2 regions of the Collinsella sp. An271 genome follow, and region 2 is predicted to be linked to the other one. Evidence: riboswitches for the same ligand, from Rfam matches in the RefSeq annotation. Region 2 holds a riboswitch; the other holds the start of a gene.
The links. A riboswitch is a leader RNA that binds a small molecule or an ion and turns the genes downstream of it on or off. The one in region 2 is predicted to bind cobalamin.
Positions count from the first base shown of each region.

Region 1: it holds a riboswitch for cobalamin, as region 2 does, so the genes downstream of both, B5F74_RS04620 (sirohydrochlorin cobaltochelatase) here and B5F74_RS05855 (DUF4430 domain-containing protein) in region 2, are expected to answer to the same signal.

Region 1 is NZ_NFJE01000004.1:21,846-37,769, reverse strand. It holds gene B5F74_RS04655 (formate--tetrahydrofolate ligase) at 1-1,418, shown strand, start outside; gene folD (bifunctional methylenetetrahydrofolate dehydrogenase/methenyltetrahydrofolate cyclohydrolase FolD) at 1,845-2,702, shown strand; gene B5F74_RS04645 (C69 family dipeptidase) at 2,909-4,540, shown strand; gene B5F74_RS04640 (hypothetical protein) at 4,624-5,067, shown strand; gene B5F74_RS04635 (lipopolysaccharide core heptose(II) kinase RfaY) at 5,221-6,843, shown strand; gene B5F74_RS04630 (ABC transporter substrate-binding protein) at 6,940-8,523, opposite strand; gene B5F74_RS04625 (hypothetical protein) at 8,539-9,048, opposite strand; gene B5F74_RS04620 (sirohydrochlorin cobaltochelatase) at 9,058-9,984, opposite strand; cobalamin riboswitch at 10,175-10,314, opposite strand; gene cobM (precorrin-4 C(11)-methyltransferase) at 10,478-11,239, shown strand; gene cbiD (cobalt-precorrin-5B (C(1))-methyltransferase CbiD) at 11,229-12,401, shown strand; gene cobI (precorrin-2 C(20)-methyltransferase) at 12,388-13,086, shown strand; gene B5F74_RS04600 (cobalamin biosynthesis protein) at 13,083-14,111, shown strand; gene cobJ (precorrin-3B C(17)-methyltransferase) at 14,223-14,975, shown strand; gene cbiT (precorrin-6Y C5,15-methyltransferase (decarboxylating) subunit CbiT) at 14,985-15,924, shown strand, end outside.
Region 2 is NZ_NFJE01000005.1:65,363-81,286, forward strand. It holds gene B5F74_RS05850 (hypothetical protein) at 1-1,029, shown strand, start outside; cobalamin riboswitch at 1,115-1,313, shown strand; gene B5F74_RS05855 (DUF4430 domain-containing protein) at 1,330-1,830, shown strand; gene B5F74_RS05860 (energy-coupling factor transporter transmembrane component T) at 1,904-2,776, shown strand; gene B5F74_RS12605 (ATP-binding cassette domain-containing protein) at 2,761-5,007, shown strand; gene B5F74_RS05875 (winged helix DNA-binding protein) at 5,060-5,506, opposite strand; gene fabZ (3-hydroxyacyl-ACP dehydratase FabZ) at 5,549-5,989, opposite strand; gene fabF (beta-ketoacyl-ACP synthase II) at 6,057-7,301, opposite strand; gene fabG (3-oxoacyl-[acyl-carrier-protein] reductase) at 7,476-8,216, opposite strand; gene fabD (ACP S-malonyltransferase) at 8,326-9,261, opposite strand; gene B5F74_RS05900 (nitronate monooxygenase) at 9,261-10,190, opposite strand; gene B5F74_RS05905 (beta-ketoacyl-ACP synthase III) at 10,242-11,198, opposite strand; gene B5F74_RS05910 (acetyl-CoA carboxylase carboxyltransferase subunit alpha) at 11,195-12,034, opposite strand; gene accD (acetyl-CoA carboxylase, carboxyltransferase subunit beta) at 12,024-12,890, opposite strand; gene accC (acetyl-CoA carboxylase biotin carboxylase subunit) at 12,894-14,279, opposite strand; gene accB (acetyl-CoA carboxylase biotin carboxyl carrier protein) at 14,293-14,772, opposite strand; gene acpP (acyl carrier protein) at 14,934-15,164, opposite strand; gene B5F74_RS05935 (ABC transporter ATP-binding protein/permease) at 15,430-15,924, opposite strand, start outside.

The sequences.
Region 1 (15,924 bases), on a different contig from region 2:
GCGGCGTCAAGAGCGCGGTGGCGCTGCGCGAGCCGTCGCTCGGCCCGGTGTTCGGCGTCAAGGGAGGCGCGGCGGGCGGCGGCTACGCCCAGGTCATCCCCATGGAGGACATCAACCTGCACTTCACGGGCGACTTCCACGCCATCGGCGCCGCCAACAACCTGCTCGCGGCGATGCTCGACAACCACATCCAGCAGGGCAACGCCCTCGGCATCGATCCCAAGCGCATCACCTGGAAGCGCGCCGTGGACATGAACGACCGCCAGCTGCGCCATATCGTGGACGGCCTCGGCGGGCGCGCCCAGGGCGTGCCCCGCGAGGACGGCTTCGACATCACCGTCGCCTCCGAGATCATGGCCATCCTGTGCCTGTCCACCTCCATCACCGACCTCAAGAACCGTCTGGGCGAGATCGTGGTGGGCTACGCCTACGACGGGCGCCCGGTGCGCGCCTCCGAGCTCAAGGCCCAGGGCGCCATGGCGGCCCTGCTCAAAGATGCGCTCAAGCCCAATCTCGTACAGACGCTCGAGCACACGCCGGCCTTCGTGCACGGCGGCCCGTTCGCCAACATCGCGCACGGCTGCAACTCCATCATGGCCACCCGCATGGCCATGCGCTTCGGCGACATCGCCATCACCGAGGCGGGCTTCGGCGCCGATTTGGGTGCGGAGAAGTTCCTCGACATCAAGTGCCGCATGACCGGGCTTTCCCCCGACGCCGTGGTGATTGTCGCCACCGCCCGTGCGCTCAAGTACAACGGCGGCGTGGCCAAGGCCGACCTCAACGAGGAGAACCTCGAGGCCCTGCGCGCCGGCCTGCCCAACCTGCTGCGCCACGTCGACAACATCCAGAGCGTCTACGGCCTGCCGTGCGTCGTGGCCATCAACCGCTTCCCGTCCGACACCGAGGCCGAGCTCGCCCTCATCGAGGAGGAGTGCAAGAAACTCGGCGTCAACGTCAAGCTCTCCGAGGTCTGGGCGAAGGGCGGCGAAGGCGCACTCGAGCTCGCCGACGAGGTCATGCGCCTGGTCGAGCAGCCGAACGAGTTCCGCTTCTCCTACGAGGACGGCACGGACATCGCCGATGCGATCGAGGCCGTGGCGACCAAGGTCTACCGTGCCGACGGCGTCGACTTCACGCCCGCTGCCAAGCGCCAGCTCGCCCAGCTGCGTGAGAACGGCTTCGGCAACCTGCCCGTCTGCATCGCGAAGACCCAGTACTCCTTCACCGATCAGGACAAGGTTCTCGGTGCGCCGGAGGGCTTCCGCATCACGGTGCGCGAGCTCAAGGTGTCCGCCGGCGCGCACTTTGTGGTCGCGCTGACCGGACAGGTGCTCACCATGCCGGGCCTGCCGAAGGTCCCGGCAGCCGAGAACATCGACGTCGACGAGAACGGCGTCATCTCCGGTTTGTTCTAGGCGATAGGCCTCCGATCGCTGGATATGCGGCCCGGGCGGTTGAGCTGCCCGGGCCGCTTGCGTTGCGGGCGGGCCGTGGCAAGAGGGCGCGTCAAATCGAAACATGCGCGACGCCGAGGGCGGTCGCGCCCGTTTCGTAGTAGGCTAGGGAAACGCTGACCAATTCATTCCGCACCGGTCGGCCCCGTGCCGGGCGCCTGCGGGCTCAGGCTGCGTCGGCGCAGCGCAGCTGCGCCTTCCTCGCCTTCGTCCGCATCCGCCTCGCCACGGAACCGACCGCCGCGAGAGCAATTGATCAGCGTTTCCCTAGGGAACCACCGATCAATCCATTCCGCGGCGTCGGCCCCGTGCCGGGCGCCGTGAACGCGATCGATCGGCAGCTCCCTTGGGAAACGGTTTCCAGAACACAGATGAAAGGAACGGTCCGTGGCGACGATTATCGATGGAAAGGCGTTGGCGGCGAAGGTGCGCGAGCGCGCAGCGGCGGAGGTCGCCGAGCTCGGCGGTCGCGGCATCTCGTGCGGGCTCGCCGTGGTGCTCGTGGGCGACGACCAGGCTTCGGCCACCTACGTGCGCTCCAAGCTGCGCGATTGCGAGCAGTGCGGCATCCGCTCCTTTGACTACAAGCTGCCCGCCGAGACGTCGCAAGAGGAGCTCATGGAGCTTATCGGGCGCCTGAACGCCGATGAGGACGTCACGGGCATCCTCGTCCAGATGCCGCTGCCGGCGCACCTCGATACCGAGCAGGTCGTGGCGGCCATCGACCCGAACAAGGACGTCGACGGCTTCCATCCCATGAACATGGGCCGGCTTGTGCGCGGCCTCGAGGGCCTGCGCCCTTGCACCCCGGCGGGCATCATGGAGATGCTCGACGAGTACGAGATCGATCCGGCGGGCAAAAACGCGGTGATCGTCGGCCGCTCGTCGATCGTCGGCAAGCCGATGGCCTTCATGCTGCTCGCCCGCAACGCGACGATCTCGGTCGCGCATTCCCGCACCGACCCGCATGAGCTCGCGCGCATCTGCCAGAGCGCCGACATTCTCGTGGCGGCCTGCGGCGTTCCCAAGATGATCAAGGGGCCGTGGGTGAAGCCGGGCGCGACGGTCATCGACGTGGGCATGGACCGCGATGAGGCGGGAAAGCTCTGCGGCGACGTCGACTTCGACTCGGCCGAGCTCGTGGCCGGCGCCATCACGCCGGTGCCCGGCGGCGTGGGCCCCATGACGCGCGCGATGCTGATGAGCAACGTGGTGCTTGCCGCGAAGCTGCAGCACGGGCTGTAGGGGCCCGTGCACCTCGTTCGTGACAACAAGACGGAGCCATTGTCACGTCAGGAAGCCGAGGTGCCCTCTATGCGCGGAAGCCGGCCGGCGTGACGACTCCGCCTTGCTGTCGCGCCGCGTGTCCGGACGAGGCGTTACACTAGTGCGGACGGCATACCGATGGCCGGCGCATCCCGCGTCCGGCCGGACGAGGAGGATCACCAGCTATGGCCTGCACGACGATTCTGGTAGGTAAGCTCGCGAGCTATGACGGCTCCACGATCGTGGCGCGCAACGAGGACTCGCCCGGCGGCAAGTTCGAGCCCAAGCGCATGGCCGTGGTCATGCCGGCAGACCAGCCGCGCACCTATACCGCGACGGCCTCGCACCTCACCTTCGATTTGCCGGACGACCCGATGCGCTACAGCTCGGTGCCCGACGCGCTGCCCGGCCACGGCATCTGGGCCGCCGCCGGCTTCAACGAGGCCAACGTGGGCATGTCAGCCACCGAGACCATCACGAGCAACGAGCGCGTGCTGGGCGCCGACCCGCTCGTGGAGTATGCGCCCGCCCGTGGCACCGAGGGCGAGGAGGGCTACGTGCCCGCGGTCCCCGGCGGGCTCGGCGAGGAGGACTTCGTCACCGTCGTGCTGCCCTACGTCCGCACCGCGCGCGAGGGCGTCAAGCGCCTGGGCGAGCTGCTCGAGCGGTACGGCACCTACGAGATGAACGGCATCGCGTTCTCGGATGCCGACGAGATCTGGTGGCTGGAGACCATCGGCGGCCATCACTGGATCGCCAAGCGCGTGCCCGACGACGCCTATGTCACCATGCCGAACCAGCTCGGCATCGACTATTTCGACCTGGCGGACGCCGAGGGCGATCAGGTCGAGCACATGGCGAGCGCCGATCTGCGTGCGTGGATGGAGGCCAACCACCTGAACCTCACCATGCTCGCGCCGCACGTGGTCGACGACACGCTGGACGATATCTACGACGAGCTGGCCGACGCGCTGTTCGACGCCGACGACGACATGCTCGACGACCTCGACAACTTCGTGGACGACGTTCGCGAAGGCCTGCTCGCTGGCGACATCTTCAACCCGCGCGAGGCCTTCGGCTCCCATTCCGATTCCGACCACGTGTACAACACGCCGCGCGCCTGGTACATGCAGCGCTGCCTGAACCCGGGCGACGGCTGGGACGGCCCGGACGCCGCCTTCGGCCCCGAGTCCGACGACATCCCCTGGAGCCGTGTGCCCGAGCGCAAGATCACGATCGAGGACGTGAAGTACGTGCTGTCCGCCCACTACCAGGGCACGCCCTACGACTGCTACGGCCGCGGCGGCACCGACGCCACGCGCGGCGCGTACCGCCCCATCGGCATCAACCGCAACGGCCAGCTCGCGGTGCTCCAGATCCGCCCCTACGTTGCGTACGAGAACGCCTGCGTGCAGTGGATGGCCTTCGGCTCCAACGTGTTCAACGCGCTCGTGCCGCTCTACGCGAACGTCGAGCGCATGCCGGAGTACCTGGAGAACACGACGGAGCGCGTGACGTCCGAGAGCTTCTATTGGGCCAACCGCATCATCGCGGCGCTCGCCGACGCCCGCTTCCACGACAACTCCGCCCATATCGAGCGCTATCAGGAGAAGATCGGCGGCATGGCGCACCGCCTGCTGCGCGAGACGGACGCCGCGGTGGAGAAGCTTTCCCGCGACGAGGTGAGCGCGGCGCTCGCGGAGGCGAACGACCGCATGGCGGCGGACCTCAAGCGCGAGACCGACGACCTGCTCGGCCGCGTGCTCTTCACCACGAGCCTCGCGATGAAAAACGCTTTCGCGATGTCGGACAACTAACAAGGCGGTTCGGGGTACAAGAAGACAATACGCACGTGGCGAGCAGACGAATGCCCGGCACGGTTCGGAATAAGGAGGCTCACATGGCCACGAAGTTCGAAGACCTCGTCAACAATATGGTGAACATCGGTTTTGGAGCGGCTGCGCTCACGGCCGAGAAGGGCAAGGAGGTGCTCGACAGCCTGTCCGCCAAGGGCGAGGAGGTCCGCCGCGACTCCTCGACGCCCGATTTCGCGCGCTCCATGTCCGACATCTTCGAGCGCGCCGGCGGTGCGTTCTCGGATGTGACCGACCGCTTGAACACCCAGGGCGAGACCGTCGCCGAGCGCATCCTCGACGAGCTCATCTTGGCGCGCGTGCGCGCGATGACCAAGGCGGAGCGCGTCGAGTTCATGGCGCACGTCCGCGATCTGGTCGACTCGGTTGACGACGACACCGTGTCGGTCAAGGTCGAGGCGGTCGAGGTCGAGCAGGAGGCAACGGAGGCCGAGGGCTCGAGTGCGCCCGAGACGGAGCAGGACGCGTAAGCATTCATCATGGCAGGAGTCGACACCATCAGCCCACAACGGGACAAACTGGACCCCGACGATACCATCGTCTTCGAGGACGAGGAGCTCATGGCGCGCCTGGGCCACAGGCGCGCGCGGGCAAAGGACGAGTTTCCGGATGAGCCGGAGGTCATGGCTCCTGCCGAGGAGTTCCAGCTCACGGCGAAGGGGCGCAGGCGCCGCATCGCCGAGATCTTCAACCTCGTGCGCAAGTACGAGGCGTGGAACAACATCACGCCGGTGCGCCTGCGCTGCCTCATCGAGGAGCTCGGCCCCATGTTCGTCAAGATGGGGCAGATTCTCGCGAACCGCTCCGAGATCCTGCCGCAGCGGTTCTGTGACGAGCTGAGGCGCCTGCGCACCGACGTGGAGCCGGTGCCGTTCTGGGTGATTCGCGACTGCCTGGAGGCCGAGTACGGCCGCAAGACAGCCGAGGTCTTTGAGTGGATCGACCGCAAGCCGCTGGGAAGCGCCTCGCTCGCGCAGGTCCATCGCGCGCGGCTGCTGACCGGCGAGGACGTCGCCGTCAAGGTGCAGCGCCCGGGTGCCCAGCAGGTCATGGCGCAAGACATCGACATCATGCGCTCCATCGTGCGCACGGCGTCGCGCTTCGTGAAGACCGACCAGTTCGTGGACCTCCAGGGCGTCGTCGAGGAGCTGTGGCAGTCGTTTCGCGAGGAGACGAACTTCCTCATGGAGGCGCGCAACCTCGACGACTTCTACACGTTCCACAAGGACACGCGCGGCATCTCGTGCCCGCGGTCGTACCTGCAGTACTGCACCGAGCACATCGTCGTCATGGACTACATCGACGGCATCTCGATCGCCGACCCCCTGACGCTCTCCGAGGCGGGCTACAGCCTGGAGAAGATCGGCGCGCGCATCGTCGAGGACTATTCGACGCAGGTGCTCGACGACGGCTTCTTCCATGCCGACCCGCATGCGGGAAACATCATCTTGAAGGACAACGTGGTCTACTTCATCGACCTGGGCATGGTGGGGCGCATGTCCAGCCACGACCGCGCGATCGTGAAGGACATCATCTTCTCGGTCGCCGAGAACGACGTCGCCAAGCTCAAGGACTCCCTGATGCGCTTCGCGGTCACGCGCGGGGACTCGTCCGAGCTCGACCATTCGACGTTTCTGTCCGATCTCGACTTCATCGTCGCGGATTTCGCGGGCCTGAACCTGAAGGACCTGGATATTGGCGAGTTCCTGACATCGCTCGTGAGCCTGGCGCGCAAAAACGACGTCGAGCTGCCGAGCGTCGTGACGATGTTCGCGCGCGGCATGGTGACGCTCGAGGGTCTGCTGTCCGAGTACATGCCCGAGGTCAACATGGTCGAGATCATCTCGGCCCATATCAAAAACGAGAAGAGCTCCTTCACCCGCGCCGCCGAGACCGCCGAGGAGATGGCGCACGCGTCGGTGCGGGCGGCGAAGGGCCTGCTCGAGGCGGCCGACCAGCTCGGCTTGGCCTCGCGCATGCTCACGCGCGGCCAGCTCAAGATCAACACGCAGGTGCTGGGCAGCGAGCGCGTGCTGCGCCATGTGGGCGGCATCGTCGACCGCATGTCCATGGCCATCGTCATCGCCGGTCTGTTCATCGGCTCATCGGTGGTCTACTACGCCAAGATCGAGCCGGTCATCTTCGGCATTCCCGTCATCGGCTTTCTGGGGTACCTGTCGGCGCTCGTGCTCGCGCTCATGCTGGGGCGCGAGATCTGGCGCAACTCCCACAGCAGGCGCCGCTGACGGGTCGGGCGCGACGCCAATCCGCCCCGCCCTCGACGCCCCCGTGTCAAAGGCGCCGAGGGCGGGGCAGATTGGCCCGTGGCTGTTGTGCGCGGATCAGCTCAGCTGCTTGAGGTAGGTGAGGTCGTCGGTGTCCCCGACGAGCACGTTGTGGATATCGGTGATGATGCCCGCGGTGTTGGTCATCTGCTGGTACATGTTTTGGTCGGTCGTCCAGACGTTGCCTTCCTGCACGGCGGAGAACTGCTCAAGCAGCTGGTTTTTGGCGAGCAGGTCGGACAGGCTCGAGACGCTGCCGTCGATCGTGCTGTTGTAGATGATGACGTCGACGTCGCGCGCCGTCGCGAAGAACTCCTCCATCTCGAGCGTGACGGTCGAGGAGGAGGTGCCGTCTTCTCCCGTGAGGTCGGAGAACAGATACGTGCCGCCGGCGAGCTCGATCATCTGCGCCACGTAGTCGCCCGAGCGCCGGGTGACGGCGGCGCCGTTCGAGTTGATGTAGAAGAACGCGACGGTCTTGCCGGTCGGCTCTTTGGTGGCGACGGCCTCGACGCGCTCGGCGGCCTGCGCGAAGAACGCGTCCGCCTCGGCCTCCCTGCCGAACAGCACGCCGAACAGCTTGATCCACTCGAGACGCCCCAGCGCCTCGGGTTCGCGGCTCGACTGCTCGGTGAGCACGGTGATGCCCAGGTCCCGCAGCTTCTGCTTGGCGTCGGGATTGTGGTTGATCATGGTGTTCTCGATGGCGAGCGTGCAGCCCGTGCCGGCGATGAGCTCGAAATCGGGTGTGTCGTAGCTTCCGCCGTAGCTCACGGCGCCCGCCTCGTAGGCGCGCGCCAGGCCCTCGATGGGGCAGCCGTCCTGCTTGATGGACGTGGTGCCGATCGCATCGATGGCGCCGAGCTCGTCGATAAGGCAGGCGACGCTCGATGAGACGAGATAGACGTTGTCGAGCGGCAACTGGATCACGGCGATGTCATCGGCCAGTCCGTCGGGGGCCGTAGAGCCTTCGGGCACGACGAGGAAGCGCTCGCCGTTGGCGATGCAGACGAGCCTGAGGCCGCCTTCGAAGGTGTCGACGGTGAAGTTCGTGGCGTACTGGAGCTCCAGCGACCCGGTCGGCTCGAGGCTGCACCCGAGATCGGTGTTGTGGAACTCGGCGACGTTGGCGCCGGACGCCGCCGCGGACGATTCGTCCGTCTCCGCCGCCTGGGGCCCAGCCGAGCCGTCGGCGGGCGCGAGCGATTCCGTATCGAGCTCGATGGTGTACTCGATGAGGTGGGGGTCTCCCATGGCGGTGGTCTCGGCCTGGACGGCAAGCGAATCCACGAGTTCGGGCAGCTCGATGTCGAACGTGGAGCCGCCCTCGGTGGTCGTCGGGGCGTATTCGGTCCCGTCGACCACCATGAGGTCGTAGTTCGAGCTCGACCACACGAGCGTCAGCGTGATGGCGCCGTCCTCAACGTTGACGGCGGCGGGGGAGGCGACCTGCGCGCGACCGGTGCCTCCCTCAAGCGACACATCGATCGTGTAGCTGCCGTCCGCCAGCCCGGAGCCGGAAGAGCCGGCAGGGCTTCCGCATGCGCCGAGCGCGAGGCAGAGCGCGCACAGCAGCGCGGCGGCAAGCGCGCCGATCCCAGGGACGCGACGGGCCCGGGGGGAGCGGGAAGCGATGAGCATGGCGACCATCTTCCCCTAGGCGGAACGGAACGCGGACTCGGGGAGGTCGCCCGATTCGAACACGAGGGAGCGGTCGTACCACTTCTGCTTGCGGATGCTGAATGCGGCGCAGTCGCACTCCTCGTCCAGAGACGCGACGGGCACGGTGTAGGTGTAGGAGCCATCGTCGCCCTCGACGAAGAAGTGGCACTGGTCGTCGGAGGCCGACGCGGCCTCGTCGCTCGTGCCCATGAACAGCTTCTCGTACCCGGTTCCGCCCAGCGTCATGGCGCAGGTCATCTGGCCGTCCGCCACGGTGAGCTCGGCGTGCACGATGCGGAACATGCTCGAACTCGAGTCGACGGAGATCTCGTAGGTGCCGTCGACCAGCATGTCCGCGGTGACGGGCCCGGATTCCTGGTCGTCGGAGGCGGTCTGCGCGGGCGCGGACCCCGTATCGGCCGGCGTCTCGGATGCCGTCGAGCAGCCCGCCAGGGCGAGAGTGCCCGCGAGGGCCGTGATGATGAGCAGCGAAGATTTGATCATGGCGTGTCCTTACAGGGTCGCGATGGCGGATTCGACGTGGTCGACGTAGATCTCGTCGATGGCGGCGTACTGGCCGAGGCCGACGAGCAGGCATGTGGTCTCGATGCCCGCCGCGGCGAATTTGGAGGCCCAGGACTCGGGGTCCCCGGTGTCCGCCATGTCGTTGGTGGCGTGATCGCCCGCGACGACCATGAGCGGCGAGAGGACGGCGCGGCTGTAGCCTGCGGCCTGGACCGCGGCGATGACGTCCTCGCAGGTGGGCTCGGCCTCGACCGTGCCCACGAAGTAGGCGCCCATGCCGCGCGCGGTGAAGGTGTCCTGCATGGTGGCGTAGTCGGCGTTGGCGTCGGCCTCGGTGCCGTGGCCCATGAAGACGAAGGCCGTCTGGCCGTCATCGTAGGAGGCCATGGCGTCGCCGAGCGCGGCGGCAACGGCCTCGAAGTCCTCGGGCGCGTCGAGCAGCGGCGCGCCGAGCGCGGTCGCGTCGAACCTGTCGGCGTACTCCTCGAGCGCATCGGCCAGGTCGGTGTACTCGAAGCCGTCCATGAGGTGGGTGGGCTGGACGACGAGCGTCTTCACGCCGTCGGCGACGCAGCGGTCGAGCGCGCCCTCGACGTTGTCGATCTCGATGCCGTCGCGCTCCTTCAGGATGTCGATGATGGTGTCGGCCGTGAAGGCGCGGCGCACGTCGTACTCGTGCCCGTATTTCTCGCGGATGGCGTCCTCGATGGCGCCGATCGTGATGTGGCGGCTCGCGTTGTAGCTCGTGCCGAAGCTCACGACGAGGATGACGGGTTTGCCCTGCGATTCGGATGTTGCGGAAGAGCCCGCCTCGCCGCCCGCGCTCGAGCATCCGGCGAGCGCTGCGGCCGCCGCGAGGGCGCCTGCGCCCGCCGTGCCCACGAGGGCGCGCCTGGTCAGGTGCTGGTCTACCATGGTGCGATCCTTTCTGTCTGGTGTACAGCGACCGGTACCGCGCGTTCTCGTACACCTGCCTGGACCGCAAAAGAAAAACGCCCTTCACGAGGTGAAGGGCGTTGCATCGGGCCGTTTGCCCACACGGGGCGAAAAGACGGATATGCACGCACGCCCTCCGGGGTTCACGGAGTCGAACGTCGCGGTGTTGCGTTGCACCGCAAGGAACGGCAAGGCAGTCTGGCTTGAGGCGTGTGCCTCTCACAGTAATGGCCCTTGCTCAGGATTCGCACCTGATTTCCCTTGACGATACCGGCGGTACGAGCGCCGGCCGTTCCTCTTCTCGAATCGGTGGTAGCAGTACGGTACCGCCTCCATCATACCTGCTTATTCGATTTTGTGCAGCATGACGGCGAAATTGATCGGGAGCCCCGCATGCGCGCACGGCTTTATGCGCGCCGTGTCCGCACGCTGCGCTACAATGCCCTCACGATAACGACGAAAGGGGATTGCCATGGTGCACTTTGTGGGAGCGGGCAGCGGAGCGGCCGATCTCATCACCCTGCGCGGAGACCGCCTGCTGCGCGCGGCGGACGTGGTGATCTGGGCGGGAAGCCTCGTGAACCCCGAGCTTCTCGACGCATGCCGGCCCGATTGCGAGGTCCACGACAGCGCGACCATGACGCTCGAGGAGGTCGTCGCCGTCATGGAGCGCGCGCATGCGGCAGGCCGCGAGGTCGTGCGCCTGCACACGGGCGACCCGAGCGTGTACGGGGCGATCCAGGAGCAGATGGATGCTCTCGCGGCGCGCGGCATCCCCTTCGACGTGACGCCGGGCGTGTCGAGCTTCTGCGGGGCCGCCGCGGCGCTCAGGCAGGAGCTGACGCTTCCCGGCGTGAGCCAGACGGTGATGCTGACGCGCCTCGAGGGCCGCACGCCCATGCCGGCGGGCGAGGACATGCGGTCGCTCGCCGCCCACGGCTCCACGATGGTGATCTTTTTGAGCGCGGGCATGCTCGAGCGGCTGCAGGAGGAGCTGCTCGCGGCCGGCAGGTCGCCCGAGGAGCCGGTGGCGATCGTGTACAAGGCGACATGGCCCGACGAGGAGGTCATCCGCTGCCGCGTCGGCACACTCGCCGAGACGGGCGCGGCGCACGGCATCCGCTCCACGGCGCTCGTGGTGGTCGGGCGCGTGCTCGAGGGGTCCTACGATCGCAGCCGCCTGTACGACCCCGGGTTCTCCACAGGGTTCAGGAGAGCGCACGATGGCGCTTGATCTGTACCGCGTGAGCGCGGGCAGGCGCCTGCGCTGCGGCTATACCACGGGCACGTGCGCCGCCCTGGCGTCGCAGGCCGCGACCCGCCTTCTGCTCGACGGCGCGGCCCCGGCGTCCGCGGCCGTCGTGACGCCGGCGGGCGTCCGTGTGGAGTCCGAGGTCCTCGACGCGCGGGCGGGCGCGGGCTGGGCGCGCTGCGCGATCCGCAAGGACGGCGGCGACGACGTCGACGCGACGGACGGCGCCCTCGTCTGCGCGCAGGTCGAGGCCGCGGAACGCGACGGCGTCGCCATCGAGGGCGGTGTCGGCGTGGGCCGGGTCACCAAGCCGGGGCTCGACCAGCCCGTGGGGGCGGCGGCCATCAACACGGTGCCCCGCGCGATGATCACCGAGGCGGTGCGCGACGTGTGCCGCGAGCGCGGCTATGCGGGCGGGCTCAAGGTGACGATCTCGGTTCCCGAGGGGGAGCGCATCGCCCGCCGCACGTTCAACCCCAAGCTCGGCATCGAGGGTGGCATCTCGATTCTGGGGACGACCGGTATCGTGGAGCCGCGCAGCCTGGCCGCGCTGCGCGAGAGCATCGAGCTCGAGATCCGCCAGCACGCCGCGCTGGGCTGCCGCGCCCTGGTGATCGTCCCGGGAAACTACGGGTACGACTACCTCGCCGGGCACCTCGATACCGGGCGCGCCCCGGTCGTGGCCTGCTCGAATTTCATGGGCGCCGCGCTCGATGCGGCGGTCGCCTGCGGGTTCGAGCGCATCCTCGTGGTGGGCCATATCGGCAAGATGGTCAAGGTCGCGGGCGGCATCATGGACACGCATTCGCGGGTGGCCGACGGACGGGCCGAGATTGTGTGCGCGCACGCCGCGCTGGCGGGGGCCGCGGGCCCGGTGGCGCGCGAGATCATGGATGCGGCCACGACGGATGCGATGCTCGATGTCGTCGAGCGCGCCGGCGTGCTCGACGAGGTGCTGGAAAGCCTCACGCGCGCGCTCGAGGGGCATCTGCGCGACCGCGTGGCGCTCGGCTGCGACGCCGGGTCGCGGCCCGCGTGCGAGATCGCCGCGATCGTGTTCAGCCAGGTGCGCGGCGAGCTGTTTTCCACGTCCGGCGCACACGGTCTGTGCGAAACGTTGAGGAGCGAATATGGCAGACGGTAACGGCATCCTGTTCGGCGTGGGCGTGGGCCCGGGGGATCCCGAGCTCATCACCATCAAGGCGATGCGCGCCATCGAGGCGTGCCCGGTGGTGGCGACCCCGCAGACGGCGGGCGGCGCGACCGTGGCCCTCGATATCGCGCGCGCGGCGGTCGACCTCGCGGGCAAGGAGATCCTGACCTTGAGGTTCTCCATGGGGGGCGAGGGCGCGCGGCGCGCGGAGCGGCATGCTCGGGCGGTCGACGAGATCGTCGGGCGGCTCGGGCGCGGCCTGGATGTCGCGCTGCTGAACCTCGGAGACCCGAGCATCTACGCCACGTTCCAGCGCATCGCGGCCGCCGTGCGCGAGCGGGGCTTCGAGGTCCGCACCGTTCCCGGCGTGCCAAGCTTCTGCGCCGTCGCGGCGACGCTCGGCGCCGACCTCACGCCGCGGATGGACACGCCGCTGCATATCGTGCCCGCCGCGTGCGCGGACGCGGAGCGCGCCTTCGCCTGGCCGGGCACGAAGGTCCTCATGAAGGCCGGGGGCCATCTGGGGGAGCTGCAGCGCGACCTGGCCCGCGCAGACGTCCTCGACCGCGCGTCCGCGGTGACCGACTGCGGCATGGCCGGCGAGCGCGTCTTCCGCACGCTGGCCGACGCGCCCGAGGAGAGCGGCTACTTCACGACCGTGGTGGTGCGCCCATGAGGATCGCCTGCATCGCGTTCACGGCTGCGGGCGAGGCGCTGGCGGATCGAGCCCGCGCCGCCCTGCCGGGTCACGCGTGGAGCCTGGCCCGCGGCTTCGGTGCGGACAGGGTCCCGCTCGCCCCGTGGTGCGCCGACGCGTTCGCCGCATCTGATGCGCTCGTGTTCGTGGGCGCGGCCGGCATCGCCGTGCGGGCGATCGCCCCGCATGTGCGGTCGAAGGTGTCCGACCCCGCCGTCATCGTGATGGACGAGGGCGGGCGCTGGTGCATCCCGATCCTGTCGGGCCATGTGGGCGGCGCGAACGCGCTCGCCCGCGAGCTCGCCGGCGCCGTCGGCGCCGCGCCCGTCGTCACGACGGCGACCGATGGGCGCGGCGTGTGGGCGGTCGACACCTGGGCGGTCTCGCGCGGCATGGCCATCGGCGAGCCGGAGCGCATCAAGGACGTGTCCGCCCGCCTGCTTGCGGGCGGGGAGGTTGCGCTGTGGTGCGACGCCGAGGTCTTGGGCCCCCTGCCCGCACGCGTGCGCCGTGCGCCCTCCCGTGCGGAGGCGCACGTCATCGTGTCGCCGGCCGCGCGCCCGGGTGAGCGAGCGCTCCACGTGGTCCCGCGCTGCATCGTGGCGGGCATGGGGTGCCGCCGAGGCGCATCGGCGGACGCGATCGAGGGGGCGTTTCGGGCCGCGTGCGCCGAGGCGGGCATCCTGCCGGACTCGCTCGGCGCGGCGGCGACGATCGAGCTCAAGCGCGATGAGCCGGGGCTGGTCGAATGGTGCGCGGGCCGCGGCGTCGCCCTCGAGGCGTTTACCGCCGACGCACTCGCGGCGCAGCCCGGGGATTTCTCGTCCTCGGCGTTCGTGGCGCAGACGGTCGGCGTCGACAACGTGTGCGAGCGCGCCGCGGTGGCCGCGGGCGGCAGGCTCTGCGCGGGCAAGCTCGCGCGCGGCGGCGTGACGGTCGCGCTCGCAGAGCTCCCCTGGACCTGCTCGTTTGACGAGCCTGGGGGCCGGGGAGGCGCCGGCTGACCTGTGCGGCGCCGTCCGCTCCCGCGACGGCGGGAGGCGGGCACGGATCGAGGCGGTCGACGGAATCAAGGAATGCCGGTGCCCGGACGGTGCCGGAGAGAGGATGGTCACATGGGCACGCTGTTTGTGGTGGGGCTCGGCCCGGGGGATCCCGCGGGCCTGACGGCGGCTGCCGACGCGGCGCTCGGCAGGGCGGAGGTCATCGTGGGCTACGACGCCTACATCGGGCTGCTGGACGGCCGCTACCCTCAGGCGGAGCGCGTGTCGACGCCCATGATGCGCGAGGTGGAGCGCTGCCGGCGCGCGCTCGAGCTCGCGTGCGACCATGACGCCGTCGCGCTCGTGTGCAGCGGCGACGCGGGCGTATACGGCATGGCTGCCCCCGTGCTCGAGCTCTCGGACGGCTTCCCGGCGGTCGAGGTCGAGATCGTGAGCGGGGTTACGGCCGCCCAGAGCGGCTCGGCGGTGCTGGGGGCCCCGCTCGCGCACGATTTCGCGGTCATCTCGCTTTCCGACCTGCTCACGCCCTGGGGGATGATCGAGCGCAGGCTCGAGGCTGCGGCATGGGCGGACATGTGCATCTGCCTCTACAACCCGCGCAGCAGGAAGCGCGCCGACTACCTGGAGCGCGCCGCCCGCATCATCGGCCGGCACAAGGCCGCGGGCACGGTTTGCGGATGGGTGCGCAACATCGGGCGCGACGGCGAGGAGCACGGGCTCACGACGCTGGGCGAGCTTTCCGGTCTCGAGGCTGACATGTTCACGACGGTGTTCGTCGGCAACGCGCAGACGCGCGTGGTCGCGGGCCGCATGGTGACGCCGCGCGGCTATCGCGAGCTTGCCGACGCCGCGGGCAAGCGGTAGGGAGGCGGCATGAGGCATATCGCTATCGTGGGCGCGGGCCCCGGCGACCCCGGGCTGCTGAGCTGCGCCGCGCGCGATGCGCTGCGCGGCGCCGACCTCGTGGTGGGTGCGCGCCGCCTGGTCGAGGGGACGGGCGGCGCGTCGCGCGCGGGGGCGCTGCCCGCCTTGTTCGAAGGGGCGCGCACGGCGGTCGCCGCGCGCGCGGCCGATGTGGCCCATGCGCTCGCGAGCGACCGGGATTGGGTGCGCGCCTGCGTGCTCATGAGCGGCGATACGGGCCTGTTCAGCGGGGCCGAGGGCACCGCCCGGGCCGTTGCCGACGAGCCCGGCCTTGCGGATTGCACCGTCGAGGTCATACCGGGCATCAGCTCCGCGTCGATGCTGGCGGCACGCCTGGGTCGGCCCTGGCAGGGCTGGCGCTTCGTGACGGCGCACGGCGCCGCGTGCGATATCGTCGGGGAGGCGGCGCGCGGCGGCACGGTGTTTCTCGTGACGTCGGGGGCGACCGGCCCGGCCGAGCTGTGCGGCCGGCTCGTGGCGGCGGGTTTGGGGGACGTCGAGGTGGTGGTGGCCGAGCGCCTCTCGTATGCGGACGAGCGCATCGAATCGGGCACGGCCGCCGCGTTCGCCGACCGCACCTTCGACCCCCTGAACGTGATGCTCGTCGACCTGGACGGGGCGTGCGCGCGCCCGTGGCCGTGGGCCACGCCGGGCATCCCCGACGAGCGTTTCGAGCGCGGGCGCGTCCCCATGACCAAGCAGGAGGTGCGCGCGGTGGCGCTCGCCAAGCTGCGCGTCGCCGAGACTGACACCGTCTTCGATGTCGGCGCGGGGACGGGCTCCGTGACGGTCGAGTTGGGGCTGCTCGCGCGCGCAGGCGCGGTGTACGCCATCGAGCGCAAGCCGGAGGCGGTCGAGCTGTGCCGTCGCAACGTGGCGGCGTTCGGCC
Region 2 (15,924 bases):
ATCCGCCACGAAATCTTCCGCTCGCTTAAAGGGGTCTCGATTCCCGTTCACGTGCTAACCGACGGAATCCCACGCGGCGCGTCGCCCTATGCCGTATGGCATACCAGGTCGAATGATATCTCCGACGATGATCTTGAGCAGATTTCCGACAACCTCTACGCCACCTCACCGCGGGTGGCGCTCCTCCATATGGCTCGCGACTGCACGCCCGTGCAATTGGCTATGGTCATGATGGAGTGCTGCGGACTCTACGCCACCTGTCCTGGCACGTCTCGCATGCAGCGCGCCATAAGCCTGCTCGACACTACATGCGGGCTGCCCGACACGACGCGACAACTCGCGGCGTTCTACGGACTCGACGGGAAACCGCTTGCGTTCACCGACAACCACGGCGCCCCCTTGCCTTGGAGCCCCTGCAGAACGCGCGACGGCACCATCTCCAATCTCTGGAAACGACCGCCGCTGTGCAGCATCGAAGAGCTTGCGGAGTTTTCCAAATCGCTGGGACCGGTGCACGGGGCAAAGACCTTCAGGCGCGCACTCGAGATGGTCGTCGCGGGTGCCGCCTCTCCGCTGGAGGCCCAGGCCGCTCTCCTCATGGGCATCAACAGGAAGCTTGGGCTCGAGGGGCTTCCACCGTTTCAGCTCAATCGTCGTGTCAAGCTATCGCCCTCTTCGGCATCGGCGTGGGGATCGCCCATCTGCGTCGTCGACATCGGATGGTTCGACGAGGGGAGCCACACACCAAGTCTGTGCTGCGAGGTGGAGGGAGCGGCATTCCACGGCATCGCGCTCGAAGATAGCAAAGGGACGCAACGGGACGACTCAGCGCGCAAAACGGCTCTGCGCAGCATGGATATCGCCGTTGAAACCATCACACACTCCCAGATCAAGAACATCGAGCGATGGGACGTGCTGATGGACGTGCTCTACCGGCATCTCGGCATCGAACGCCCGGAGCGCACCAAAAGGTTTATGGAGCAGCGGGTAAAGCTTCGCAAAGACCTGTTTGGGAGGCCTCGGCTCTGAGCGCTCATATGAAATCGGTGCCTGTCCCCGTTTTCTTTTGGGAAAACGGGGACAGGCACCGATTTCTCACCTACAATCGAGGCGCATTGTTATTTGGCCAGATGGATGGTGCGGAGACGCACGGGCGCAGGCGAGATGCCGAACGCCCAGGGGAACGGGGTGAAAAACCCCAGCTGTACCAGCAACCGTGAGTTCAGCTGCCGCGAGCATATCGTCGTAGATCGGGCGACGAGACGCGGTGTGGGAACGAGCCGGATCGCCTCTCCATCGGTATGGGCCCTGGGGAGAAAGGCATGTATCATGCTCGAAAACCTGTCTCGCGCACTGTCCGCACTTTCGCGCCGCACCGTTGCAATCGGTGCGCTGACCTGCGCGCTTGCCGTTGCCTGCCTGGGCGGCTGCACGCAGACCACCGCCAGTGATGGCGGCTCGGGCGCAAGCGACGCCGCCGTCGTCGCCGACACGGGATCTGCCGCGGCGCCCGCTGCCGACGACGCCCAGATCGCCGTGCAGGTGGTCGTCGACTCGAGCGCGGCCGACGGCAGCGTGACCTATGACGACACCGTTGAACTGGACGAAGGTGCCACCGTGCTCGACGCGATCAAGGCAACCGGCCTTGAGCTGGACATCCAGGACTCCGACTACGGTTCGTTCGTGAACGGGATCGGAGGGCTCGCCTCGTTCGACTTCGGCGATTCGAGCGGTTGGGGCTATGACCTCAACGGCGAGACGGTGATGGATTCCGCCGACGTGGCAACCGTATCGGATGGCGATGTCCTCACCTGGACCTACCTCGTCTAGTCGCCACCATACGCGCCCGCGCCGACCTTGCAGACTGCGGTCGGCGCGGGCGTTTTTTGCAAGAGGCATCCTGATGCACGTTCGATACAATCCTTTTTCCGATTTCCATCCTGCGGTGGTCGTCGTCTACCTCGTCTGCGCCGCCGGCTTTGCCATGGCTGCCTCGCAACCGGTCTATGCAGCGCTCTCGTATGCAGGCGCGGGCGCATGCGCCTGCTGCGTGCGCGGAATACGCGCCGGATTGCGCCAGATCGGCTGGACGATCCCCGTGGTAGGGGTGGTCGCCGTGGCGAACCTCCTGTTTGTAGGCCGCGGAGCCCACGTTCTGTTTTCGCTATTCGGCCGCGCGTTCACCGCGGAGGCCCTGTTTTTCGGCGTGTGCACGGGCATCATGCTCGCTTCCGTCCTGCTGTGGATGACCACATGCCTCGCCTGCATCGATAGCTCCGCGGCAACCGAGATGCTCGGCGGCATCGCACCGACCGTCGCCCTGATGGTCACGCAGGCCATGCGCTTGATCCCCCAACTCGTTTCGCGCGGGCGCACCGTGGAGGCCGTCGCACAGGCGACGCCCGCGATCGCTCCGCGCACGACGCGCGAACGGGCGACCGGCCACCTGCGCACCAGCTCGGTCCTCATGGGCTGGGCGCTGGAGGACAGCCTGGTACGCGCCGATGCCGTGCGCGCGCGTGGATACGCCTGCGGGGCGCGCCGCACGGTCTACCGCCAGTCGCGCGTCCGAAAGGCCGATGCCGGGCTGATCGGGGCCATGTGCGCGCTCGCGGCGGTCAACGTGCCGCTCGTCGCCATCGCCTGTTCCCAATACGCGTTCTACCCCACCCCTCCCCAACTCGTGTTGTGGTGGGGATATGCCCCGTTCGCCGCACTCATGCTGGTGCCCGTCGCACTGTCGATACGGGGGTGGTGGCTATGGCGAACGCTCTGAGCGCCCGCGCGGTGCGAATCTGCGATCTCACCTTCGCCTACCCTGAACATGAACCGGTCCTCGAGCACATATCCCTCGAGGTGGATGCCGGCGCGTTCTGCCTTGTGAACGGACCCACCGGATGCGGGAAGACCACGCTTCTGCGTCTGCTCAAACCCGAATTGGCGCCCGAGGGGATCAAAACGGGCACCATCGAGGTACTCGGCGAGCAGGCGACGGATTCTCGACGATCGGCGACCGATATCGGCTTCATCATGCAGGATCCCGCAGCTCAGATCGTGTGCGACACCGTCTGGCACGAGATCGCGTTCGGGCTGGAAAACATCGGCATGGCGCAAAGCGAGATGCGCAGGCGCGTGGCGGAGGTCGCGCACTTCTTCGGCATCGAGCCGCTTATGCACACATCGACCGACGAGCTCTCCGGGGGACAGCAGCAGCTGGTGAACCTTGCCGGGGTGCTCGCGCTGCAGCCACGGCTGCTCGTGCTCGACGAGCCGACCGCGAGCCTCGATCCCGATGCCCGTCGGCAGTTTTTGTACCTGCTCAGTCGGGTGCACCGGGAACTCGGCATCACCGTCATCATGTCGACCCATCTGCCCGAGGAGGCCGAGCATCTGGCGACCCAGACGTTCGCGATCGGGCCCGTGCCGCCCGCCGTCCCGCGCGCCGAGCTCGACCGTCGGCTTGCCGTTCGCTGGAGCACCTTCCGTCGGGGCCTGCCGGTCCTGTCGGCGCACGACCTGTTCGTCCGCTACGACCGCGATGCCCCCTGGACACTGCGGGGCCTCGACCTCACCGTCTGTCAGGGCGGCGTGCACGCCATCGTCGGCGGCAACGGCTGCGGCAAGTCGACCCTGCTCAAATCGCTCGTCGGCATCTTGCGACCCCAGCGTGGGCATGTGGGGAACACCTGTCATGAAACCCAAAGCTACCTGCCGCAGGACCCGAAGGCGCTTCTGGTGTGCAACACCGTCGCCGACGAACTCGACGAATGGCGCGAGCGGGCGGGATATAGCGCCGACGACATCGCGCGCATGATCGAGCGCATGGGGCTTTCCGGCCTTGAGGCCCATCACCCCTTCGACCTCTCCGGAGGGCAGCAGCAAAAGCTCGCCCTCGCAAAGGTGCTGCTCACCAGGCCCCGCCTGCTCGTGCTTGACGAGCCCACCACGGGACTCGACGCGAGCGGGGCGGCCGAGATCGTCACCATCCTGCGCGGCATCGCCGAGCGTGGCTGCACCGTTTTGCTCGTGACGCACGACCTGGATGTCGCCTACGCCGTCGCCGACGAGGTGTCGCTCATGTTCGACGGGCAGATCGCCTGCACCGAGCCTGCACGGGAGTTCTTCGGCCACAGCCTCATGTATCGCCCCCACGAGCGCGCGCGGCTGTTCGGCATGCTGCTGCAACGCGAGGAGGCACCGATGGAAGCGGTCGATCAGCCTCCCTCAGATGTGCGCACCTCCGTTGAAGAGGCCCCGCTCGAGCAGCCCCGACCCCGCAGGCTGAAGGGAAATGTAGCGATTGAGGCAATCGCCCTGGCCGCCGTGCCGGCCGTGCTCGTCATTGCGGGCTTGTGCGGGTTCAGGCAGACCGCCCTGCTGTCGTTTACCGTGGTGCTCGCCGCGCTCGGCATCTTTTTCGCCTCATACGAGATGGGCGAGATGCACATGCGCGAGATCATGCCCACCGTGGTGCTCGCCGCGCTCGCCGCCGCCGGCCGCGTGCTGTTCGCCGCGGTGCCGAGCGTGAAGCCGATAAGCGCCGTCGCGATCATCGCCGGCGTCTGCCTGGGAAGGCGTTCGGGCTTTATGGTTGGAGCACTTGCCGCCCTGACCTCGAATTTCTTTTTCGGACAGGGCGCGTGGACCCCATGGCAGATGTACGCTTGGGGACTCGTGGGCTATGGCGCGGGCGCGCTTGCGCAGATCGGCGTGTTCGGGCATCCGGACGCGAGCGGGCAGGAACGCAAGGGCATGCCGGCGCTGCTCATCTACGGATTCGTGGCCTCGGTGCTCTATGGGTGGATTCTCAACGCGTGGTCGATCATCGGCTACCTGCACACCGGGCTCGGTTTCAACCTGCTCGCGGTCTACGCCGCCTCGTTCCCCTTCGACGCCGCCCACGGAATCGCCACCGTCGCGTTCCTCGGCGCCCTTTACCTGCCCTGGCGCCGCAAACTCGCCCGCATCGTGCGCAGGTACGGCATAGAGCGCGGCGAAAACCGCTGACCGGGCTTGCGCAAAAAGGCGGCCCGCCATCCGACGGGCCGCCTTGCAGCACCTATGCCTTTGCTCCCGAGGCCGGCACGGTCACCTCGGGCATGAGCTCCTCGCTCATGACGGTCAGGATCTCCCCCATCTTCGTCAGGTCCTCCTCGGAGAACCGCTGACGGATGCGATCCATGACATCGTGGATATACGAGGAGCTGATGCGATAGTAGTCCAGGTACTTCTGCGTGGGGCGCAGATGGTACTCGCGCCCATCGCTTTCCGATTGGACCTTCTCGACATACCCCTTGCGGATAAGGCTCCCGATCTTGTAGGCCGCGTTCGAAGACGAGATGCGCATGAACTCGGCGAACTCGTGCACCGTCGGTGAACCGAGCGCGTAGATCGCTTCCATGGCGAACGCCTCGACCGTCGTCAGGCTCGCCTCGCGATCCTGAAAGCGCGAGAAGGTCTCCTGGTAGAAATGGAGCTTGAACTTGTTATATATGCTCTCAAACATCTCTTCCAACTCTTGATGCTCCCTGCGCGCTGACATGGCGCACTAGGCCTCGTCGGCGGAACCGAGGGCGAGCGTCAGCGTGGCGCTGCAGGCGACCTCGCCATCGACACGGGCCTCCGCCTCGACGAACGCGAACGAACGGCGCGTCTTGACGATGCGGCTCTCGAGCTCGAGCACGTCACCGGGACGCACCTGCTTGCGGAACTTCGCATCCTTGATGGACGCGAAGAAGCCGAGCTTGCCGCGGTTCTCGGGAAGCGACAGCATGGCGACGGCCGCGACCTGCGCGAGTGCCTCGACGATCAGCACGCCGGGCAGGACATGGTACTGCGGGAAGTGGCCGCAAAACACCGGGCTCATATTGCTCACGCACAGGCGACCGCGGGCCCAGGAGCCCTCCTCACCATCGGTGATGCGATCGACGAGCGCAAAGGGATAGCGATGCGGCAGGATCTCCGCGATCTGGTTGGAATCAAGCTGCATGGGAATGCTCCTTTTGATTCAGGGGAGAACGGAGGGTGAACTTTTAGGGACTGTCCCTAAAAGTTCACTAGCCTGCCCACTTCTTGAGCAGGACGCAGGCATTGTGGCCGCCGAAACCAAGCGAGTTGGACAGCGCGTACTCGAAATCGGCCGCACGGCCCTCGTTCGGCACGTAGTCGAGATCGCACTCAGGGTCGGCCTCGACGTAGCCGATGGTGGGCGGCAGGAACTGATCGCGCAGGGCGAGCGCGGTGAAGATGGCCTCCACGGCGCCGGCCGCACCGAGCATATGACCGGTCATTGACTTGGTGGAGGAGACGGCCATGTGGTAGGCGTGATCGCCGAACACGGTCTTGATCGCCGCGGTCTCGCCCTTGTCGTTGAGCGGGGTGGAGGTGCCGTGCGCATTGATGTAGCCCACGGCCTCCGGGGCCACGCCGCCGGCATCGGCCAATGCCTGCTCCATGGCGCGTGCGCCGCCCTCGCCGTTCGGCGCGGGAGCGGTGATGTGGTAGGCGTCGCAGGTCACGCCGTAGCCGACGATCTCGGCGATGATGTTCGCGCCGCGGGCCTGAGCGTGCTCGAGCTCCTCGAGCACCAGCATGCCGGCGCCCTCGCCCATGACGAACCCGCTGCGACGGGCGTCGAAGGGCACGGAGGCGCAGGTGGGGTCGTCGCCGACGTGCAGGGCGCGCATGGTGGTGAAGCCGCCGATGGAAAGCGGGGTGATGGCCGCCTCGGTGCCGCCGGTGAGCATGATGTCCGCATAGCCGTCACGGATATGGCGGAAGGCGTCGCCCACGGCGTTGGAGCCGCCGGCGCACGCGGTCACGGGGCAGGTGCACATTCCCTTGAAGCCGAACTCGATGGCCACCTCGCCGGCCGCCATGTTGGAGATGCCCATGGGGATGTAGAACGGGGAGCAGCGGTCGAATCCGCGCTTGAGGCAGCTGGTCTGCTGGGTCTCGGTCTCGCGGACGCCACCGATGCCGGAGGACACGATCACGCCGGCGCGGGTGAGGTCCTCGGAATCCAGGTCGAGACCGCTCTGCGCGATGGCCTCGCGCGCCGACACGATCGCGAGCTGCGTGAAGCGGGACTTGTGCTTGGCCTCGGGAGCGGAGAAATGCTCCTTGGGCTCGAAGCCCTTCACCTCTGCCGCGATCTTGACCTTCTGGGCGCTCGCATCGAACTGCGTGATGGGCGCGATGCCCAGCTTGCCGGCGCGAGCTGCGTCCCAGCTCTCAGTCGCGGTGTTACCGATGGGCGTCAGGGCTCCCATACCGGTGATAACAACCCTGCGTTTGGACATATGAAAGCTCCTTTCGGGAGATGAATTCGAACAATTGGAGGCGGGTCACTTTTGGTCGAGATACCCGCGATGCGCTGTCCCAGGTGCGCCAGGTTGTCCTGAAAGAGGAGGGCATAGACCTTAGAGTCATGACCGACGATTGAAGGGCAAGATGGCGCGCCTGGGTCAGCGAGCCTACATGGCCATGCCGCCGTCGACGGCCAGCACCTGGCCGGTGATGTAGGCCGCGTCATCGGAAACCAGGAAGGCGACGGCACGCGCCACGTCCTCGGGCTTGCCGGCGCGGGCGGCGGGAATCATGGAGCACATGGCCTGCTGGGCGGCCTCGGGCATAGCCGCGGTCATATCGGTCTCGATGTAGCCGGGAGCGACGGCGTTCACGCGGATGCCCGCGGCGGCCACCTCGCGCGCGACGGACTTGGTCATACCGATGAGGCCGGCCTTGCTGGCGGCATAATTTGCCTGCCCCGCGTTGCCCATGATGCCGACGACGCTCGCCATGTTGACGATGCTGCCGCTCTTGGCGCGCATCATGGGGCGCAGCACGGCCTTGGTCATGAGGAAGGCGCCCTTGAGGTTGGTGGCGATCACAGCATCGAAATCCTCCTCGCTCATGCGGGCGGCGAGCTTATCGCGCGTGATGCCGGCGTTGTTGACGAGGATGTCCACGCCTCCGAGCTCGCGCGCGGCCTCCACCAGCTCCTTTGCGGAGTCGGCGCTGGTCACGTCGCCCTTCACGGAGCGAGCGGCCACGCCCTCCGCCTCGACGAGCTTCACGGTCTCGTCGGCAGCGGCCGCGTTGCCGGCGTAGGAGAACACGACGTTGGCGCCGCGACGGGCGAGCTCGATGCAGATGGCGCGTCCGATACCGCGGCTGCCGCCGGTCACGATGGCGGTCTTACCGGTCAAATCCATGGGTAGTTCCTCCTTGGAACAAAACGTTAGGCGGTTTGGGGACGATAGGCCCCGCAGCAGGTCGCCGGGACCGAGCGCGCTGCCGCGCGGACGGACCCGGCTCCTCGCCCTACTCGGCGGTCAGCTTGGCGAGATCCTCGACGGTCTCGACGGGAGTGCAGGAGAGCTCCTTGGCGGTCTTGCGAACCAAGCCGGAGAGCACCTTGCCCGGGCCGATCTCGATGATGCGATCGACACCCAGGTCGGCCAGACGGCAGATGGTGTCCTCCATGCGGACGGAGGACTGCACTTGGCGCTCGAGCAGGCTGACGATGGTATCGCCTTCGCCCATCTCACGCCCCAGCGTGTTGAACAGCACGGGCACGCGCATCTCGCCCAGCTCCAGGCCGGAGAGGCGCTCGCGCAGGGCATCGCCGGCGGGCTTGAGCAGCGAGGTGTGGAACGGGCCGCTCACCTTGAGCGGGATGCAACGGCGGGCGCCGGCCTCCTTGGCGGCGGCAGCGGCGGCCTCGACCGGCTCACGGTCGCCCGCGATGACGATCTGGCCGGGGCAGTTGTAGTTGGAGACCTCGACGGTCAGGCCCTCGGCGACGGCCGCAGCGGCAGTCTCGACCACGGACTCCACGGTCTGGCGGTCAAGGCCGAGGATGGAGATCATAGCGGTGTCGCGCCCGGCGGCGGCGCTGGCCATGGCCGCTCCGCGGAAGGCAGCGAGCTTCACGGCCTCGACGGGATCGAACACGCCCGCGGCGGCAAGTGCGGAGTACTCGCCCAGCGACAGGCCGGCGACGTAGTCGGGCGTGAGGCCGAGCTCGGCCAGCACCGCAGTCATGCCGCAGGCGAAAGCGACCATGCACGGCTGGGTGTACTCGGTCTGGTTCAGCTGGTCGTCGGGACCCTCGAACATGAGCGTCTTGAGATCGAAGTCGACGGCCTCGTCCGCGGCGTCGATCATGGCGGCGAACGTCGGATAGGCCTCGTACAGGTCACGGCCCATGCCCGCGTGCTGCGAGCCCTGGCCGGCATACAGAAACGCGGTCGTCATTATGCGCTCAACCCCTCGATCGTTGCCTTGCAGCCGGCAACCATATCCTCGAGAATCGCGCGAACCGGACGGACCTCGTGCACCATGCCGGCGATCTGGCCGCACATGAAGCTACCGGTGTCCACGTCGCCATCGAGGACGGCGCGACGCAGGGAGCCGAGGGTCAGCGCCTCGAGCTCGTCGCGCTTGGTGCCCTCCTGCTCGAGCTCCAGATACTTCTTGGTCATCTTGTTCTTGAGGCAGCGAACGGGAGCGCCGGCGGGACGGCCGGTCACCACGGTGTCGTTGACGCCCGCCTTGACGACCTTCTCCTTGTAGTTCGCGTGGATGGGGCACTCCTCGCTCGCAAGCAGGCAGGTGCCCACCTGCACGCCGCACGCGCCCAGCGCATAGGCGGCCGCCATGCCGCGACCGTCGGCGATACCGCCGGCGGCGATCACGGGCAGATCGACCGCGTCGACCACAGCGGGGACGAGCGCCATCGTGGTCGCCTCGCCCACATGGCCGCCGGACTCGGTGCCCTCGGCGATGATGCCGTCGATGTCCAGGCGCGCCAGGCGCTTGGCGAGAATCGGGGCGGCGACCACGGGGAAGATGCGGATGCCCGCTTCCTTCCAGGCGGCAACGTACTTAGCGGGGTTGCCCGCGCCGGTGGTGACGACCTTCACGCCCTCCTCGACGACAACCTGCGCGCACTCGTCGATATGCGGGTTCATGAGCATGAGGTTAACGCCGAAGGGCTTGTCCGTGAGCTCCTTCGCGCGGCGGATCTGAGCGCGCAGGCTCTCGCCGTCCAAGCCGCCGCCGGCCACAAGACCGAGGGCGCCGGCATTGGAGCACGCGGCAGCGAACTCGCCGGTGGCGATATTCGCCATGCCGCCCTGGATGATGGGGAACTCGGTCCCCAAGATCTCGTTGAGCTTCTTCATGTATCTCTTCCTTTCGAAGGTCAGTTGCGTCTATCGATCTGATGCCCGGCGCTACGCCAGCTCGGCGAGGGCGCCGGCCCAGGTGAGACCCGCGCCGAATCCGGCCATGAGCACGCGGTTGCCGGGCACGATCTTGCCGGCGCGCACGAGCTCATCGAGCAGGATCGGCACGCTGCCGGCCGACGTGTTGCCCATATGGTCGATATTCCCCTCGCACTTCGCGGGGTCGAGGCCGAGCTTTTTGACCGAATAGTCCACGATGCGCTTGTTGGCCTGGTGGTACACGAAGCGGTCGACCTCGTCTGCCGTGATGCCGGCGGCGTCGAGCACCTCTTTGGTGGCGCGCGGCATCACCTCGGTGGCGAAGCGGATAACGGCTCGGCCGTCCATATGCAAATACGACGGCTCGTCGCACCCCACGCCCGGCGCGTACAGGGACGCATCGTCGCCGCGCGAGCCCCAGACCGCATACAGCTGCGGGTAGCCCTCGCGGCACTCGAGCACCGCCGCGCCGGCGCCGTCGCCGAACAGCACGCACGTCGTGCGGTCCGTGAAATCCATGACGCGCGACAGCGTATCGATGCCGACCACGAGCGCATAGGGGCGCTTGGCGCCCGGAAGCAGGCACTCGGCGACGTGCAGGCCGTACACGAATCCCGCGCAGGCCGCGTTCAGGTCGAAGCACAGCGTGTCCTCGGGCATGCCCAGATCGGCCTGCAGCACGCACGCCGCCGACGGGGTGCAGGTGTCGGCGGTGAACGTGGCGACGAGGCACACGCCGACCTGGTCGGCGGTAAGACCGGCGGCCTCGAGCGCGCGGGACGCCGCATCGCGCACGAGCGAGCGGTGGGTCTCCCCCGCCTCCGCGTCGCAATAGTGACGCGATCGGATGCCGGTACGCGAGCTGATCCATTCGTCCGACGTATCGACGATCTTCGCCATGTCGTCGTTGGTCATCACGCGCGACGGCACCGCCGATCCGGTTCCGACGATCTTCACTCCGCTCATACGCGACCCCTCTTCACGGCCGTCGTGCCCACGGCACGGAACTTGCGATACCGGTCGTTGGCGAGCGCGGTGGGGCTCATCTTGGAAAGCTCCTCGAGCTCGCGCGAAAGCTGCGTGTCGAGCACCTGGAACAGCGCCTGCGGGTTCTCGTGGGCGCCGCCGGCGGGCTCGGGGATGATTCCGTCGATAACGCCGAGCTCGAGCAGGTCGTCAGCCGTGAGCTTCATGACCTCGCAGGCCTCGTCGGCACGGCTCGCGTCCTTCCAGAGGATCGATGCGAAGCCCTCGGGCGACAGCACCGAATACACGGCGTTCTCGAGCATGATGACGCGGTTGCCCACGGCGAGCGCCAGCGCGCCGCCGGAGCCGCCCTCGCCGCAGATGACGCTGATCACGGGGACCGTCAGCGAGCTCATAAGCTCGATGGAGCGCGCGATGGCCTCACCCTGACCGTGCGCCTCGGCCTCAAGACCCGGATAGGCGCCGGAGGTGTCGACGAACGTGAAGATGGGGCGGCCGAACTTCTGCGCCTGGAGCATGATGCGCTGCGCCTTGCGATAGCCCTCGGGAGACGCCATGCCGAAATTGAACGCGATGCGGTCCTCGATCTCGGTGCCCTTGCGGTTACCGAGAATCGTGACCGGGCGGCCGTGGAAGCGCGCGATACCGCCCATGATGCTGCGGTCGTCGGTGGCGGCACGGTCGCCGCGCTGCTCGAAGAAGTCCGTGAACAGGGCGTCGACGATCTCGGCCACGCCCGGACGGCCGGGATGGCGCGCGATGGCCACGCGCTGGGCTGCGGTGAGCACGTCGACCGGGACAAGGTTATCCGACATGTTCGGCACCCCCCTTCTTGTGGAGAGAAAGCAGACGGATGAGCGTGGTGCGCATGCGGGCACGCGGCACGACGGCATCCAGGAATCCGTGCTCGACCTGGAACTCGGCGCTCTGGAAGCCCTCGGGAAGCTTCTCGCCGATGGTCTGCTCGATCACGCGCGGACCGGCGAAACCGATGAGCGCACCGGGCTCGGCGAGCATGATGTCGCCCAGGCTGGCAAAGCTCGCGGTCACGCCACCCGTGGTGGGATGGGTCATAACCGAGATATACAGGCCGCCGCGGTCGGAGAAGCGCTGGATTGCCGCGGAGGTCTTCGCCATCTGCATCAGCGAGATGATGCCCTCCTGCATGCGGGCGCCGCCGCTGGCGGAGAAGATGATCAGCGGAAGGTGCTGCTTGGTCGCGCGCTCGATGAGCCGCGTCAGGCGCTCGCCGACCACAGCCCCCATGCTCGCCATGAGGAAACGCGTGTCGAGCGCGGCGATGGCGACGCGGATGCCGCCGATCTTGCCGATACCCGTGACAACCGCGTCGCCGGTATGCGTCTTGGCGCGCAGAGTGGAAAGCTTGTCGGGATAGCCCGGGAAATCGAGCGGATCGGTCGAGACGAGCGAGGCGTCGAGCTCGCGGAACTGACCGTCGTCGACGACCATGCGGATACGGTCGCGCGCGGGAATGCCGAAATGATGGCCGCAGTATGGGCAGACGAACTGATTCGCCGCCAGGTCGCTATCCGCGAGCGCGCGCCCGCAGCTGGGGCACGTCTTCTCCTCAACCGTCGGGGCGCTGCCCTGCTCGCGCATCTTCTTGAGCGCTATGAGCCGGTTGCGGCGCTCGGCAAGAATTCCTGCCATGCGTTACGCCTCCTCTTGCACGTCGGCGGCGTTGGTCCACGCGAGCAACGTGTCCAGGTTCTCGTCGATAAACGACGTGTTGTACGTCGCGCGGATGAAGCCGGGGTGGTACATGATCTGATGAAGGACGTCGATGTTGGTCTTGGGACCGTCGATAACGAACTCCTCCAGGCAGCGACGCATGCGGCGAATGGCCTCCAGACGCGTCGGCGCCCAGACGATGAGCTTGGCCGCCAGCGAGTCGTAGTAGGGCGGCAGCTCGCAGCCGGCATACAGGCCGGTGTCGACGCGCACGCCGTAACCGCCGGGCAGGTGCACGAAGTCGACGAGGCCCGGCGAGGGCATAAAGCCGTGAGCCGGATCCTCGGCGTTGATGCGGCATTCGATCGCATGCCCGCGCAGGTTGATATCGTCCTGCGTGAAGGACAGCGAGAGGCCCGAGGCCACGCGCAGCTGCTCGCGCACCAGGTCGATGCCGGTCACGCACTCGGTGATGGGATGCTCGACCTGAATGCGCGTGTTCATCTCGATGAAGTAGAACTCGCCGGAGGGATCGAGCACGAACTCGATGGTGCCCGCGTTCACGTACCCCGCGGCGCGGGCCGCCTTGACCGCCGCCTCGCCCATGCGCTCGCGCAGCTCGGGCGTGAGCACGCGCGAAGGGGTCTCCTCGATCATCTTCTGACCGCGACGCTGGATGGAGCAGTCGCGCTCGCCCAGCTGCACGACGTTGCCGCAGCTGTCGGCCATAATCTGGAACTCGATGTGGTGGGGGTTCAGCACGAGCTTCTCGAGGTACATCTCGTCATCGTTGAAGCAGGCGCGCGACTCGGCACGGGCCTCCTCGAACAGGTCCTCGAACTGATCCGGGTCGAACACCTTGCGCATGCCGCGACCGCCACCGCCGGCAGCGGCCTTGATGAGCACAGGGTAGCCGATCTCGTCGGCGATGCGCTTGGCCTCCGCCGCGTCGGCGACCGAACCGTCGGAGCCGGGCACGACCGGCACGCCGGCGTTCTTCATGAGCTCGCGCGCGGCGGCCTTGTTGCCCATCATGCGGATGACGTCGCCCGACGGGCCGATCCACGTGATGCCGTTCTTCTCGCACTCGTCGGCGAACTCCGCGTTCTCGGAAAGGAAGCCGTATCCAGGGTGGATGGCGTCGCAGTGCGCGGCCTTGGCCACCGTGAGAATGGCGTCGGTGTTGAGGTAGCTTTGGGCCGACGAGGCGGGACCGATGCAGTAGGAATGCTCGGCGAGCTGCACGTGCAGAGCCTCGCGATCGGCCTCGGAATAGACGACCACCGGCTCGATGTCGAGCTCGCGGCACGCGCGGAACACGCGCACGGCGATCTCGCCTCGGTTGGCGATGAGGATTCGCTTGAACATAGGCCCGCTTCCCTTACGCCTCGTGGTAGCGGATCAGCGGGGCGCCGAAGGACACGAGCTCGCCGTCGGTCGCCATGATCTCGTCGATCACGCAGTCGACCGGAGCGGTGACCTCGCTCATCATCTTCATGGCCTCGAGCAAGCAAACCGTATCGCCCTTCTTGACGCGGTCGCCGGGCTGGACATAGGGGTCCTTATCGGGCGACGGGGCGACGTAAAACGTACCGACGAGCGGAGCGGTGATGCAGGGACCGTCCGCCGCCGCGGGCTCCTCGGACGCAGGCGCGGGCGCAGCGGGTGCCACGGAAGCGGCAGGGGCAGCAGGCGCGACCGGAGCGGCAGCGGGGGCGGCAGCGATCGTCGCGGGCGCCGGCACGCAGCCGGGCTTTTCGAGCTCGATGGTGGTGTCGCCGCTCGTGATCTTCATGCGGCCGATGCCGCTCGTGTCAAAACGACCCATGAGGTCGATGATGTCCTGAGTTTTCATAGCCATGTGCATGGACCTCCTTTGTTCGGGAAACACTGGTCGTTTGCCTCCGGGGAGCGGCGCCCGTCTGCGGCGCCGGCTCGGAACCAATCGATCAGCGCATCCCGCGAAGCATAAATAAAACCGGGCAGAGCGCACGGCCCTGCCCGGTTCTTGGCTCGGATTTGTTACTGAGCCTTGTTCTCCAGGTAGTCGGCCAGATCGCCAACGGTCTTGAACTGGTCGAGCTCGGCGTCGTCGATCTCGCAGTCGAAGGCCTCCTCGAGAGCCATGACGAGCTCCATAGCGGCCAGGGAGTCAGCGCCCAGGTCCTCCTCGAGCTTGGCCTCGCGGGTGACCTTCTCAAGGTCGCAACCGACGGTCTCGGAGATGACCTCGCGCATCTTCTCGAAATCCATGACAACTCCTTCCCGAGCGCGCCATTCGTCTGCGCTCGAATCCGAAACGCACGCAGCGCGCACGCCCCTGTCTGCAAAACTCGCTAAAGCATTTTAGTTAAAAATTTTGAGATGTTGACGACGCAACATCTCTACGCAGGAACTGCACAATCCGGCATTGTGGCTGGTAAATATTGGTAAACGAATCGTAAGGAGGTATACGGAAAGGCCGCGTACGGGACAGCTCCCGCACGCGGCCCTGAAACCCTTGCGTTGCGATGGGGTTCTATTCGGTGCGCAGCGCCGTGACCGGGTCCTTCTTCGCGGCCATGCGGCTGGGAGCCACGCCGGCGACGAGCGAGAGCACGACCGAGATGAGCACCAGCGCGACACCGGCGCCGACGGGCACCGCCGCGAGATCGGCCACGCCCGCCACCTGCTCGATGATCATGTTGGCGGGGATGTCCAGCAGGACCGTGACCGCGATGCCCAGCACGCCGGAGACGAATCCGATGATGAACGTCTCTGCCGTGAAGATGCGGCTCACGTCGCGCTTGCTCGCGCCGATAGCGCGCAGGATACCGATCTCCTTGGTGCGCTCGAGCACGGAGATGTAGGTGATGATGCCGATCATGATCGAGCTCACCACCAGCGAGATCGCTACGAACGCGATGAGGATGTAGGTGATGGCGTTCACGATATCGGTCACGCTCGACATCAGCGTCCCCACGATATCGGTGTACTGGATCTCGGTCCCCTCGCCCGATGCGGCGATGTCGTC